2 regions of the Salinicoccus siamensis genome follow, and region 2 is predicted to be linked to the other one. Evidence: riboswitches for the same ligand, from Rfam matches in the RefSeq annotation. Region 2 holds a riboswitch; the other holds the start of a gene.
What was found. A riboswitch is a leader RNA that binds a small molecule or an ion and turns the genes downstream of it on or off. The one in region 2 is predicted to bind lysine.
Positions count from the first base shown of each region.

Region 1: it holds a riboswitch for lysine, as region 2 does, so the genes downstream of both, ACZ5LF_RS09460 (Na+/H+ antiporter NhaC family protein) here and ACZ5LF_RS05365 (aspartate kinase) in region 2, are expected to answer to the same signal.

Region 1 covers NZ_AP043765.1:1,849,644-1,857,491, forward strand. The annotation lists gene ACZ5LF_RS09455 (YutD family protein) at 1-155, opposite strand, end outside; gene ACZ5LF_RS09460 (Na+/H+ antiporter NhaC family protein) at 410-2,002, opposite strand; lysine riboswitch at 2,102-2,266, opposite strand; gene ACZ5LF_RS09465 (bifunctional metallophosphatase/5'-nucleotidase) at 2,314-3,630, opposite strand; gene ACZ5LF_RS09470 (sulfite exporter TauE/SafE family protein) at 3,641-4,462, opposite strand; gene ACZ5LF_RS09475 (DUF72 domain-containing protein) at 4,532-5,380, opposite strand; gene ACZ5LF_RS09480 (ABC transporter ATP-binding protein) at 5,687-6,391, shown strand; gene ACZ5LF_RS09485 (ABC transporter permease) at 6,388-7,152, shown strand; gene ACZ5LF_RS09490 (thioredoxin family protein) at 7,192-7,749, opposite strand.
Region 2 covers NZ_AP043765.1:1,036,503-1,044,350, forward strand. The annotation lists gene ACZ5LF_RS05355 (NAD-dependent protein deacylase) at 1-418, opposite strand, end outside; gene ACZ5LF_RS05360 (ABC-F family ATP-binding cassette domain-containing protein) at 503-2,107, shown strand; lysine riboswitch at 2,188-2,364, shown strand; gene ACZ5LF_RS05365 (aspartate kinase) at 2,446-3,648, shown strand; gene ACZ5LF_RS05370 (aspartate-semialdehyde dehydrogenase) at 3,666-4,652, shown strand; gene dapA (4-hydroxy-tetrahydrodipicolinate synthase) at 4,654-5,550, shown strand; gene dapB (4-hydroxy-tetrahydrodipicolinate reductase) at 5,547-6,275, shown strand; gene dapD (2,3,4,5-tetrahydropyridine-2,6-dicarboxylate N-acetyltransferase) at 6,277-6,993, shown strand; gene ACZ5LF_RS05390 (M20 metallopeptidase family protein) at 6,986-7,848, shown strand, end outside.

The sequences.
Region 1 (7,848 bases), 810 kb from region 2:
AAGCCGGTCAATCTCAACTTCTCATAGCCGATATCCCCTACTATATAGTCGTATTTGTTCAGGACCTCGCTGTATTTCCCTTCGAATTGAGCCTCATCGAATGCTTCACGGTAATCTTCTATAAGTTCAAAATGCATATGATCGATTGTAATCATTTGAATCACCCTTCAATACTTCATCACTTTCGGCTTGCCTCGGCATCACCTGGCCATCCATATGATGAACAGAGCACACCGCTTGTCCTGCCTGACAATACTTGCACGCTTTTCAGAGAGCCGTGCATCCTCCTTATAATTCAAGCATTAAATTCATATTATCATATTAAGCGGGACTTCATGTGATGCTTCAGGATATTTTACCAGATTGATGGAATCCTCTTCTTCAGGCTGAAGACGGGGATTTTTATGTGCTAGACTTCAGAGCCCCTTTCTTCTATTGGTGAATTGGTCAACTTCGATACGGCCACGACCAGTATCAACAGTACTGCAATGACTCCGAGTGATAGCAGTAGACTCGATGTGAATCCGAGCACCAGGTAACCCACTGTCGCAATCAATGCAGAACCGATTGCATATGGCAGCTGGGTGAGCACATGGACGATATGGTTGCATCCGGCACCGGTCGAGGACAGTATGGTCGAATCGGATATCGGTGAACAGTGGTCCCCGAACACGGCACCTGCCAGTACAGCCGCGATGCTCGGCAGCAACAGCTCTGTTTCATTCAGGGAGATCATGATCTCACCGGTAATCGGAATCAGTATTCCAAAAGAACCCCAGCTCGTACCGGTGGCCAATGCCATCAGGCATGCCACAATGAAGACAACCGCCAAAAGTACACTGGTCGGCATATTGGAACTCTCAACCATGCCACCAAGCAATTCCCCTGTACCGATTTGACCGATCAGATCCCCTATCATCCAAGCGAGTGTGAGGACCAGAATGGCTGGAAACATCGCCATGAAACCCGTTTTGATGCCCAGCCAAATTTCAGTTTTGCCGAAATGTTCGTCTTTTCTTGTGTACCTGAAATAATAGAACAGGCTGAGCACAAGCCCGACGATTCCCCCGAGGACGAGGGAGTGTGTCACCATAGTGTTCTCGAATATGCTGAAGACGTCAAATGATCCACCTGCGATCACCCCTGTTATGAACATGAATACGATGACTGTCGCAGCAAGACCCAATATCGGTACGATGAGCGCCTTGGCCGACCCTTTCTCATAGACCGGCAAGTCTTCATCCGTCTCACCCGGAACCTCACGTGTACTACCGAACAGCTCTCCATCCTGGATCGCACGGGTTTCATGCTTCCTCATCGCACCGATGTCGAACTTGACAAAGATGACGATGAACATCATCGCAATTGCCGTGATGACATAGAAATTCATCGGGATCATATAGATGAACGCTTCAAATGGCGTGACACTGACCATCCCGGCTGCAGCTATCAGGGGCGCCACAAGTCCCATTATGCCTGCCCCCCAACTGGAGATCGGTGACACAACAGAAACGGGAGAGGCTGTCGTGTCGATGAAATAGGCCAATTTCGCGCGTGAAACCTGATATCTATCAGTGAGCGGCTTGGCTACCTGACCCACGATCAATGCACTGAAATAATCATCGATGAAGACGATGATCCCAAGTAGCGCTGTAGCAAATGTCGCCCCTCTTCTGGATTTCACTTTCGTCAATGCCCAGGCCGTGAAGGCTTTCGCACCACCGGACATGTTCATGAAGGCAGTCATGATGCCAAGGAGGCTTAAGAATATAAGGATGAAAGCGTTCCACGTATTAATGCTGCCTCCGTCTATGAAGATAAGCAGAAAAGCGTCCCATATGACACCTAAAGTGCCGGTCACGTCAGCACCTGCCACGACAAGTGCCGATGTTATTATGCCTATCCCCAGACTGATGCCCACCTTACGCGTCAACAAGACCAGCAGTAATGTAAGTAACGGGGGAATCAGTGATATGTACTCCCAATTCAATATGCTCTGCATATTTTTAACCTCCAATTAAAAATGTGAATGTGATTTTACGATGATAAAGAAAAAGACGCCACAGCAGCATTACAGAATCAGCCACTGTGACGTCCCTCACAATTACGTAGCGCATCATCGTAATGATAGTACCTGGTCTATTGAACCGGATCCCAGAATACCCCCCTACCAGGCGGTTTCTTCGGCAACTTCCCCTTTCCCGGAACATCAAAGCATGTCTGCTCCTTTCCGGTACTATTGGTCGTTGCAACCTCTACTTTCGGTTATTAAGTTAATACATGACATTATAGCACATACACATCATATTACAACTACAGTTTATCGGCATACATCTTTACGATGTCCCTCAGGAATTCAGGCATCTTATAGACTTTATTGGAATAGCGGAACTGGGGGAATATCCTGCCGAACGTATACATATCCAATGTTCCAAGCTTGTAGGTCTTACGGTCCTGTATTACTTCACCGTTGATGTAGTATTCCCGTTCAGATTGTACGTATCCGATGTTATCCATGACGAAACAGCCGAATATATCCCCCCTGAAGCCAAGGCCACGTACTATTTCATCCTTGAATTCATTTTGGGCGGCCTGGTTGAACACTTCCTTCAGCTCACGCCCAGTCAATTCGATCTGTACAGCATTAATGGCATGGGGCAATACTTTATGCAGATCGTATTCGGTCAGATCACCGCCGGCAAACGATTTCGCAATCAACCCCGTATGCAGAAGACCGACATCACTATCTGTGAATATCCGCAGCATTTCGGCAAGTCTGGAGATGAATCTTCCTGTCGAATAGAGCCGCCTTTCTATAGGCGCCACATCATGCCTGACGACTGTCGACAACAGTTGGCGCCCCCTGTCATAATACTTATCTTCCGTTCCCGTCAGAAGGTCAGTGCTATACAGACGAGCCTGCTTATCCACCAATTTGCCTGCTTCAAAATCGAGCGTAACTTCTCCGACGTAATCACCGAACCGTCCGGCAGCCGCAAGCAGCGTATCGCCGACCCACTCCCCTTCCTCAAGGTGGTGATGGGTGTGGGAACTTAATATCACATCGATTTCAGGGAACATCATAGCAAGGGATTCATCATCGTAACGGCCAAGGTGACTCATCATGATGATGCAGTCGACTTCAGTGTTCATTTCCCGGATTGCATGGAGGATCCAGTCGAAGGCTTCGGACACTTCCCACCCGAGTGCCTTATAGAAGGGCGTGAATTCAACTGTAGCCGCGATGAAACCGAATTTTATCCCTTTAATTTCCTTGATGACGTAAGGTTTGAAGTAAGGGTGGGCACTGCCCACTTCCCGCAAATTGGCACAGATGACGTCGAAGGTAGCATCATCATATAGCGTCTTAAGTTCCTCTTTCTGCAAGGTGATGCCTTCGTTGTTGCCGATCGTCGCCACCTCGCAACCCGCTTCATTCAGCAGCTCGACATTTCCTTTGCCGAGTGTCGCTTCGGTATATGGATGGGCCCGATCGGTATGGTCCCCAAGATCGACGTAGACCATGTGATCTTTATATTGTTGTTTTTTGTTGATCAGAAAGTCACTGATCTTTTTATAGTTATATAAGTTGCTGTGTATATCATTAGTATGGAAAAGTTTCAATTCCATTGAATCACCTCTATAGGATGGTCTTTAGAATCATGTAGACACCAAGCAGCAGCAGCACTGTACGTAGGACGACAACCAGCGAGTCGGAGTTGAAGTGCCGATTCGCCATCACCCCGATCTTGGCACCGAGGAAGGCAGCAGGTACGATGAAGGCAGCATACCAGACATCGACGTTGCCCTGCAGTATATGGCCGAATGCGGCCGCACTTCCAGAGAAGAACACCATCATCATGCTGGTCCCGATTGCGATTGTTGCCGGCATACGGAAAACAAGAAGCATCAATGGCGTCATGAGTGCACCTCCACCGATACCGAAAAGGCCGGTGAAGAATCCTACTATGAAAGTTGAAATGATTGCGATATAAGCCGGAAAACCATAATGGTGCACATCCCCCATATTATCCACATGTGGTTCCATGTAACGTTCATCCTGAAAAATTGAAATTGGCTTGATGCGGTCCCTGACGATAAGTAAGGTGCTTAAGAAGATGAGAAAGATGCCAAAATATAGGTTGAAGCTATCCACTGTGAAGAAACGACTCGCATAGGAGCCGATGAAGGCTCCCGGCATGATGCCGATCAGGAACAAGCCGCCGTTTTTCTTATCCACCTGATTACTCCGTCCATAGGAAATCATCGCCGACAAGCCGATGACGATCAATATTATGCTCGAAGTACCAACGGCACTCTGTGGTGTTATCCGGTCAAGGATACCCATATTGATGCCGAAGAAAATGAGCAGCGGCACTATGATGACACCACCACCGATGCCTACAAGTGCACCAAGGGCAGAGGCCATCAGACCAATCATTATAAGGATGATATATTCCATAAGCATCACTCCTTCAAGGGCCCGAAGGGCAACCTTGGGCATTATCATGACATGCTTGCTCCAAATCAACTAGAACAGTTTCAGCTGCCTGGGGGAGAGTCCCTCGTAGCGTATTCCCATCAGTTCCATGAACTGTTGGGCGTTTCCGGCAGCATGTCCGCCGGAGTTATTGTTGAAAATGATATGGATCTCCCTCGTCTTGTGGCGCAGTATCTCTACCTGCCTTTTCAGCCACTCAAGTTCTACACCGTTATAATTATAGAGGTAGCGTACATTGCGCCATTCCTCACTCGAGCGGTCCTTCTGGGTCCACCCGTGTACATTACGGCCGTGCAGACGGATGAACGCTGTCTCATCCGTCACCCGGTTGACGAAGGGTATGCTGCCGATACCTGCCTGCGGTTCATCACAGATTGTATGGATGGCTTTATTGGCATGCAAGAATGCCAACGTATCCTCCTTGAATTGTTCCGTAAACCAGGATTGGTGCCTGAATTCGACAGCAGTTTTATAAGGGGCCAATTGTTCTTTGGCATACTTGACGTATTTAATGTTTCTGCTGGTGCAGTCAAACCATGGCGGGAACTGCAGCAGGACAAAGCTGAGCTTACCAGCCTGCCCCATCGGCCTCAACATGTCACGAAAGGCTGCAAATACATCTTTTATGGAATCGTAATGATCGCGGTAGTCACTGTGTCCTGTCATGTACTGGTGTGCTTTGACGATGAATTTGAAGCGTTCCGGGGTTTCATTGCACCACTTCTCAATTGTCGTATGGCGTTGAATGGCATAGTATGTAGCATCAAGTTCAACAATGGGAAAATGAGAGGCATAAGCCGTTAATTTATCTTTTTTATTTGTCAGGTCGGCATATAGGCTATGATGGTCGCCCCACCCTGTCAAACCGATATAGATCATAAAATCACCTTACCTCATTATACCATATCCCCCACGCATAATTATATTAGGCGTAAGGTGAAAAAATTCAATACCGACATTTATAATCACAGCAAATCATGTTATCATTTATTTTATAATGATTATAAATAACAACGGTGCTTCACTAAGTTGGCGAAATCCAGTACCATAAAGTAAACTGGGAAACTGTTCTGTCACCCGACGATAATAACAAGATACCGCCATATCTGCCCGACGCGCGGTCCAGTCTTTTCTTCATGATAATGATTACGGTTCATAATTCTATAATACAAGGAGCACAATCCAATGAGCATAATAGAATTCAGCAACGTCAGCTATAAGGACATTCTGCATGACATCACCGGCCACTTCAAAGAAGGGCGCATCACCACTTTCGTCGGCCCGAGCGGCGCCGGCAAAACGACGTGCCTGAAACATATAAACGGATTGTTGTCCCCTGACTCAGGAGAGATATTCTTCAGAGGCGAAAACATCCGTAACATGGATATGATAGAACTCAGGAAGAAGATAGGGATGGCTTTCCAGAGCGCACCGATGATCGGTGGCACAGTGTACGATAACATCAACCTCCCTAAAGCGATATTCAATGAATCCCTGGACAAAGCGTACGCCACTGAACTCCTTGATGGTGTCGATCTCGGCGATATTCCGCTGGATCAGGACATCCGCTCCTTATCAGGTGGGGAGAAAAGCCGCATTTCGATTGCCCGTACATTGGTCAACCAGCCGGAAGTTCTGCTTCTCGATGAAATCACCTCAAGCCTCGACTACCGAATGGTGAAAGAGGTCGAGCGCATGATCATCAAACTCCAGCGGAAACATGATGTGACCGTCATATGGATCACCCATGACCTGGACCAGGCAAGGCGTGTCAGTGACGATATGTGGTTCCTCCGTAAAGGGGAACTCATCGAATTTGGCGATGCTTCATTCATCGACGAATCCAGCAATCCGCTGGTACAAAAATTTGTGGAAGGGGAGGAATTATGACATTCGCCCAGCTTTCTCTGTCCCTGGTCTTTATCGCAATCCCTCTAGTTCTTACGCTTTTCCTTAAACTTGGATTAGAGAAGGATATCATAATCGCCACCATCCGTTCGATCATCCAACTGCTGATCATCGGCTATATATTGACCTTCGTTTTTGAAAGTGGCAGTGTCATATTCATCATTCTGATGATCATGCTGATGATTGCGGCCGCAACGCAGAACGTCATCAAAAAAGGGGAAGGGATACCAGGCATCACCTTGATGATCGTCATCACGCTCGTCCTGGTCGAACTGGTCACGATGGGAATCATGCTCGGCTTCGGCATCATCCCCTTTACTCCTGAAGAAGTCATTCCAATCAGCGGAATGGTCATCGGCAACTGTATGGTACTGTCTCTCCTATTTTTAAATAAATTTAAAGATGAAGTCGAACGCAGCGATGAAACAATCGAACTCATCCTTTCAATGGGCGGGAAACCTAAGACGGCTATAGACAAAAGTCTGAAATCCGCCATCCAGACAAGCATGATCCCCACCATCGAAGCCCAAAAGACCATGGGACTCGTCCAATTGCCGGGCATGATGAGTGGACTCATAATCGGCGGCGCCGATCCGATAGAAGCGGTCATGTACCAGTTGCTGGTCCTGTTCCTGATATTGACTACAGCTTCACTGTCTTCCGTCATGGTAGGCTATATGTCCTATCCGAAGCTGTTCAACCAGAAGATGCAGTTCATAGGTCTCACATACAACTCGAAATAAACGTAAAAGGGCACACCTAGTGGGTGTGCCCTTTTGTCATCATAAGCTCTTCTGCAACTCTGCCTTGATGCTGTCATATGTGGCGTGCCAAAATTCAGCATCAGAAGTAAAGCGTTCTGTAAGCTTGGTGATGAGGCCATGGAAGGCTTTCTCATGTTCTGGGTCATCTTTATCCGGAAGTTGGCTTTTCATCTCTGACACTTCCTGTTCCACCGCTTCTGCCCGCGGCCCCCAATGTGTCACTTCCTGACCATTCTCGTCGATGAAGATGAATATCGGAATCGAACGCGACTTTCCATTCGTCAAATATTGATCCATCAATTCAAGGTTCGAGTCCCTCAGTATCATCTTGACCGGCATATGACTCTTCTCGGCTAAATGCATCAATATCGGTATGTTCATCATCGCGTCCCCACACCAGTCTTCGGTGATGGCGATCACCCGTAGATTCTGTTTCTCCAATTCCAGGAAAAATGACGCGTCATCAGGTATGTCGAAGGCATCATATACCTCCTGCAGGTTCTCTCTATGCTTCTGCATCTCTTCAATATAGGTTTCAGCTGCAATTGCCTGGCTGAACCACTGATCAAGTGCCATGTTTACCCCTCCATTTTAAATGATATATCTGCAGTATATCATTTAAAATGCTTTTCCTATTGAATTTGGAAAAATGTTGGACTATGCTTTGCATAATGC
Region 2 (7,848 bases):
TAGTATAATCCTGGTTGCATGAAATGCAGTAGAAACGATTGAGCGAACCATGCAATTCATCTACATTACTACTGCCGGCCTCGGTATGGAGGCCATCAATATTCTGTGTCACGGTCCCAAGGGAACGCCCCGCAGTCTCCATTTCCGCAATGAAGCGATGGACACTGTTCGGGTGCTTATCGCTGGTCAACAGGCGTTTCCTGTAAAACTGCACGAAGCGCTCAGGTTCTTCATCGAGATGGTCACGGCTTAAAAGATATTCAGGTGAATTCCCCGACTGCCTGATTTCATCGAACAATCCACCCATACTCCTGAAATCCGGTATGCCACTTTCAACTGAAACCCCAGCACCAGTAAAAAAGACGATATCGTGACTGGTATCGATAATGCTTTGAAACCGGCGTATATCGTTCTTCATGGGTACTCATCCTCCTAGAATTATATTTCAATGGTACCATAAATGTGGTATCATCGCTTAAGAATATACTAAAGGAGAATGCCTATGCTACAGGTAACAGACGTAAGTCTCAGGTTTGGTGACCGCAAACTATTCGAAGACGTAAACATAAAATTCACACCAGGAAATTGCTATGGTCTCATTGGGGCGAATGGCGCCGGCAAATCAACATTCCTGAAGATCCTCTCAGGAGAAATAGAAGCTCAGACTGGTCATGTGAGCCTGGGGAAAGACGAGCGTCTCGCTGTATTGAAACAGGACCATTTCGGTTATGAAGATCAGCGTGTATTGGATGTCGTCATGATGGGACACTCGAAACTTTGGGACATAATGAATGAAAAGAACGAAATCTACATGAAACCGGACTTTTCTGATGAAGATGGCATACGTGCAGCCGAGCTTGAAGGCGAATATGGCGAGATGGGTGGATGGACAGCTGAAGCTGATGCTGAAAGCCTGCTCCATGGACTGGGTATAAAATCTGACTTGGTCGATAAGAATATGTCCGAGCTCGAAAATAATCAGAAAGTCAAGGTCCTGCTGGCCCAAAGCCTGTTCGGCGACCCGGATGTCCTACTTCTCGATGAGCCGACCAACGGCCTCGATATAGAAGCGATCCAGTGGCTTGAGGAGTTCCTCATCAATTTTGATAATACTGTTATCGTGGTTTCCCACGACCGTCGATTCCTTAATAATGTATGTACCCATATTGCGGACCTTGACTTTGGTAAGATTGAGCTTTATGTGGGCAACTATGATTTCTGGTACCAATCCAGTCAACTCGCCCAGCAAATGGCACAGGACCAGAATAAGAAAAAAGAAGAGAAAATCAAAGAATTGAAAGATTTCGTTGCACGTTTCAGTGCCAACGCCTCCAAGTCCAAGCAGGCGACAAGCCGTAAGAAGACCTTGGAAAAAATCGAATTGGATGACATCAAGCCATCGTCAAGAAAATATCCATTCGTCAAGTTTACACCAGAACGTGAAATCGGCAATGACCTCCTCTACATTAAAGGGCTTAGCCATAGCGTCGATGGCGTCAAGGTGTTGGATGACATCAATTTGACGCTCGACCCTTACGATAAGGCAGTTTTAATCGGTTCATCCGAAATTGCCCGCACTACTTTCCTCCGCATATTGGCTGGTGAAATCACACCTGATGAAGGAGAAGTTAGATGGGGCGTGACAACAAGTCAAAGCTATATGCCAAAAGACAATTCAGCTTATTTTGAAGGCGTGAATACAAACTTGGTGGATTGGTTGCGTCAATATGCACCTCCAGAGGAGCAGACAGAAACTTTCCTCCGTGGATTTTTAGGCCGTATGCTTTTCAGTGGTGAAGAAGCTAAGAAGAAAGCAAATGTCCTTTCAGGGGGAGAAAAAGTTCGTGCCATGCTCTCTAAGATGATGTTATCGAAAGCCAACGTGGTCCTTCTTGACGAGCCGACAAACCACTTGGATCTTGAAAGCATTACAGCTGTGAATGATGGGTTGAAAGATTTCAAAGGTTCTATTATATTCACTTCACACGACTTCGAATTCATTAACACCATCACCAATAAAGTGATTGACCTGCAGGATAAAGGTGCAATCGTCAAAGAATCAAGCTATGAGGAATACTTGAAAGATAAAGGTCTCATAAAATCTTAATTGAGAGATAATTTTAAAAAATACAAAAAACAGTTTACTTATATTGGCTGTCTATGTATAATCATATCTACAAATAAAATATGTTTGGATGAGGCGCATCAATCATGAGTAGCCACTTGTTGAAGTCTGCGAACTTTAAGCTGGTGAAAGGGTGCGATGCCGAAATAGTATACTGTTGCAGCAGTCTGCTATTGGATCCGGAGGTTAAGAGCTACGGGTCTGTCATTATTTTTTAATAATGGAGTGCATCACTTGTATATGGATAAGACAAGTCTGGCATTCTGCCAGGCTTGTTTTTTTATTATTTCTGGTGTGTGCTCCCAGTGACAGGAGGACATATGGACGCTAAAGTTTTGAAGTTCGGTGGTTCATCAGTTGGTGGTTTCGATAGGATCAGAAGTGTAGCAGAACAATTGCAGGAAAGGGTGCAATCTGGAGAAAAACTGATAGTGGTGGTAAGCGCCATGGGAAGGACGACCGATGAGTTGTTGACAAACATCAACACCCTCTCCTCTACTCCCAAAGAAGATCACGTCGCGCTTCTTTTGACGACGGGCGAACAGCAGACCATCTCCTACCTGTCGATCATCCTTGAAAATCTAGGGGTGCGCACTAAAGCGATGACTGGCTATCAGGCAGGGATAAAGACGTTTGGCGGCCATATGAAGAGCCGGATTGCGAGCATCGATCAGGAGGCCATAGAGTCTAGCCTGGCATTATATGATGTTGTTGTAATAGCAGGATTCCAAGGCATTAACGGCGATGGAGAAATAACAACGCTGGGACGCGGGGGCTCGGACACTACAGCTGTCGCCTTGGCTGCACGATGCAATATACCTTGTGAGATATATACGGATGTAGAGGGCCTCTATGCAACAGACCCCCGACTCTACAGTGCAGCAGGCAGAATCTATGAAATCAACTACGATGAGATGATGGAGATGAGTGCACTTGGTGCAGGCGTTCTTGAAACACGCTGCATAGAGATTGCCAAAAACCATTCCATCCCCCTCTATCTGGGGCAGACATCATCAGAAAAGAAAGGAACATGGGTTATGCAAGAGACAGAGATCATTGAACGTAAGGCAGTGACGGGCATCGCCCTAGACAGCAGCATGATGCATGTCACCCTTTACGAACCCGAACAGGACTCTACGCTTATATTCGATATGTTCAATCAATTTGATAGTCATGAAGTCAATATCGATATGATATCGCAAGTCATCAACAGTGGAGGCTTTCAACTTTCATTTACGGTAAAGGGGACTGATTCCCTCCAGCTTCATGAAATACTTGAGTTGATTGAAGAGATGCATGGGGAAATCGTGACGGAGGTCAGAACGGATCGGGCTAAAGTTTCAATCATTGGTTCAGGCATGCGGGATATGACAGGTGTTGCTTCCAAGGCATTTATCGCATTGCATCAATCGGGTATACCTTTTTATCAGACGACCACTTCGGAAATCAGCATTTCCTATGTGATCGACAAGAAGAACGAGACTCAGGCAGTCGAAGTGCTCGCCGAAAAATTCAACATATAATTTTGGAGGTTTTTTAGATGGTTAAGGTTGCAATTGTGGGGGCGACAGGCGTCGTTGGAGATAAGATGATTGAAATGTTCGAGAGGTATGAAATAGAACCGGAAGAACTCATGTTGTTCTCTTCTCCGCGTTCTGCAGGTAGACAAATCGAAGTCCATAATAAGTTGTACACAGTCCAAGCATTGACTGAGGAATCAGCGGATGAAAAATTTGATTATGTCATTATGAGTGCAGGAGGGACGACAAGTGAGCATTATGCGCCAGTGTTTGAAGAGAATGGCGCCATCATAATAGACAACTCCAGCCATTGGCGGATGTATGAGGACGTTGATCTTATAGTGCCGGAAATCAATTCGCCAAAACTGAAGCGCAGGATAATAGCAAACCCGAACTGTTCCACAATCCAGTCCGTGGTTGTGCTCGCCCCTTTGAAGGAAAAGTTCGGTTTAATCAGAGTCGACTACACTACCTATCAGGCAGTGTCCGGTTCCGGAAGTGGCGGATTGCGTGATTTGGAAGAAGGTGCAAAAGGTGCGTCTCCAACCACTTATCCCCACCCGATCCATGATAATGTCCTCCCCCATATCGATGTCTTTCTGGAAGATGGCTATACAAAGGAAGAACATAAGATGATTTCAGAAACACGTAAGATATTAGGCCAGCCTGAACTTCCTGTAACTGCTACATGTGTGAGGGTCCCTGTTTCAAACAGCCACAGCGTCCAGATTAACGTCACACTTGAGGCTCAGGCGACTGTCGAAGACATCAGGGAAGCGTTCAAAGGATTGCCCCACATCAGCATAATTGATGATCCGAGCAGCAACCAGTACCCTACTCCGCTGGCAAGCACCGGCAAATCGCAAGTGTTCGTCGGCAGGGTCCGTAAAGATGAATCGTTGGATAATACATTCCATATATGGTGTACAGCAGACAACCTTCTAAAGGGAGCCGCGCAGAACTCGGTACAGATTTTAAAAATGATGATGGAAATGGAGCGTGGATGATATGGATAGTCGTTTGATTTTTGAAGGAGTCGGAGTTGCGATTACAACCCCATTCAGCAGTGATGAGATAGATTTTGAGGCATTTTCCGATCATATAGAATACTTGATCAAGAATAACGCCCAAGCGCTCATAGTAAACGGTACTACGGGAGAATCCCCGACCTTATCCATGAAAGAAGCCAAGTTGCTGATTGAAGCGGCAGTGACCAAGGTGGCGGGTAGAATCCCCGTCATTGCCGGCACAGGGACAAACGCGACACAATCAACCGTGGAGATGTCCAAATTCGCAGAAAATGTAGGGGCGGACGGCATCATGCTGATAACCCCCTACTACAATAAGACGAATCAGAAGGGACTCTACCAGCATTTTATCAAGGTAGCGGATTCCACCAACTTGCCAGTGGTCCTCTACAATGTGCCCTCCCGTACTGCCATGACCATAGAAGCAGAGACGGTTTACGCACTCAGTAAGCATCCCAACATCATCGCCCTGAAGGACGCAACCGGCAACTTGGAATATACAAAGCAGCTACTCGAGTTGACTGGGGACGAAAACTTTAGTCTCTACAGCGGTAATGATGACAACATGCATCGATTTTGTTCGATTGGCGGCAAAGGGTTGATTTCAGTGGTAGGAAATGTCATCCCGGGAGAAATGCAGGATATATACGGATCGATTAAAGAGCACAAGCCGGACTCCGAGGCAAAGTTTCAACAGCTGATGCCTTTAATCGAAGCAGCACAGGTGGATGTCAACCCGATGCCGATCAAGGCGATGACAAGCGCTCTCGGTTTTGGATTGAATGAATTCAGGTTGCCCCTGGTCCCTTTGGAAGGTGCAGCACTGGGGCATGCGTTACGAACGTTGAAGAACTATAAGGAGGGCATCGTCCTATGAGGATACTGCTGGTCGGCTACGGCACCATGAACAAAATTACGGCACGTCTGGCAGAAGAAGGAGGACATGAAGTGGTGGGGGTCATAGTAAATGGCGATAACCACTCCCCCTACCCCACATTTCAAAATATAGATGACGCCCAGGCAGACGTGGCGATTGATTTTTCCCACCCCGCTCTAATATTACGCCTTCTGGAAAATGAAGTGGCCACTCCCCTTGTGGTGGCGACTACCGGAGAAAAGGAAGCGGTCATTTCAAAGCTGAAAGACAAAAGTCGTGAAGCGCCAATATTCTTCAGTGCAAACATGAGCTACGGGGTCCATGTCATGAACAGCCTCCTGAAGAAGGCGCTCGGACTGCTGGAAGAATTCGATCTGGAGATGGTTGAGCGGCATCACAATAAAAAAGTGGATGCCCCAAGCGGTACGCTTGTCAAACTTCTCGATACCGCCCTCGACCATCGTCGTGGCAGTTATCCCGTATATGACCGGTCGAACACTAACGAAAAAAGGAGCAGTGATGAGATTGGCGTGAGCGCCATCCGTGGTGGTTCGATCGTCGGCACACATGATGTCATCTTTGCGAAAGATGATGAAGTGATAGAAATCACCCATCAGGCACAGTCCAAAGAAATATTTTCAAATGGGGCTCTAAAAGCAGCGGCAGAATTGGTACATCGTCCAAAAGGATTCTACGACTATAACAACCTATTCGAGGAGAGATAAAATGAGGAATTTTTCAGCAGAGGAAATCATACAATATATAAGCGATGCGCATAAAACCACACCTGTAAAAGTATATGTAAATGGTCATTTCGAAGGTGTGGAATTCCCCGATTCGTTCAAAGTGTTCGGAAGTGATGCCTCAAAAACGATATTCACTGACCTTGCAGATTGGAAAGTGTTTGAGGAAACGCATTCAAACAGAATCAATGACATTGAAATTGAGATGGATAGAAGGAATTCAGCCATTCCTTTGAAGGACTTGTCCGAAACGAATGCACGTATCGAACCCGGCGCCTTCATTCGTGAAAATGCTGTAATTGAAGATGGTGCAGTAGTGATGATGGGTGCCACCATAAATATAGGGGCGGTTGTCGGTGAAGGCACCATGATCGATATGAATGCTACTCTGGGAGGCCGTGCCTACACAGGCAGAAATGTACATGTAGGCGCAGGCGCCGTACTTGCAGGTGTCATAGAACCGCCGAGCGCATCGCCCGTCGTCATAGAGGATGAAGTCCTGATCGGTGCCAACGCGGTCATATTAGAAGGTGTCAGGGTTGGGAAAGGTGCGATCGTGGCAGCCGGTGCGATCGTCACTGATGATGTTCCCGAAGGTGCAGTTGTGGCCGGCACGCCTGCTAAAGTCATTAAACAGGCAGAAGATGTGGAGGGGTCAAAAAGGGAAATCGTCTCAGCTCTGAGGAAACTCAATGACTGAATTGGAAGCAGTCAGGTCATATAGGCGTAAGCTCCATCAATTCCCGGAACTATCCCTTGAAGAACACAGGACGACTGAATATATAACTGCGTTTCTGAACAGCTTGGATATCACGTTCGAACAGCCACTTAAGACAGGAGTGGTCGCCTATGTAAGGGGTAATTCGGATCGGACATTCGCGTTTAGGGCGGATATAGATGGGCTCCCCATCCAGGAAGAGAATGATGTTGAATACCGCAGCAGGAACGATGGGAGGATGCATGCGTGTGGTCATGACGGCCACACTGCTGCCATGATGCTTTTTATCGAACGCTGTAAAACCTTATCGGATAAAGGCAGCTTGAAGCATAATGTAATCTGTATCTTCCAACCTTCTGAGGAGACTGGAGCAGGAGCTAGACAATTGCTTGATGTGTGGCACCCAGGAGACGTTGAGGCGATATTTGGGATCCATATGATGCCTGAGGAAGACGAAGGGACGGTGGTGGTCCGGGATGAGGAAATCACAGCCAGCGCGACTGAATTCCGTTTTTATATAAAAGGTTCTTCTGCCCATGTCGCTGCAAAGCATGAGGGTGTATCGGCCATTGAAACACTCCTCTGCATCTCCAGCCAGCTCACCCAACTTCAGCATTTCCATCTGAATGGACTCAATCGGAACATCATCCATATCGGAAATCTGCAAGCAGGCGAAGCAATTAATACTGTGGCTTCAAAAGGTTACCTTGAAGGGACAATAAGAACCTACGAAGCAGAAGATCTTGAAAAGATTAAATTACGCATGAAGAAATTGGCTAATTCTGCACGCAATCTTTTTGGCGCAGAAGTGGAAGTAATTTTCAATGAAGGTTATCC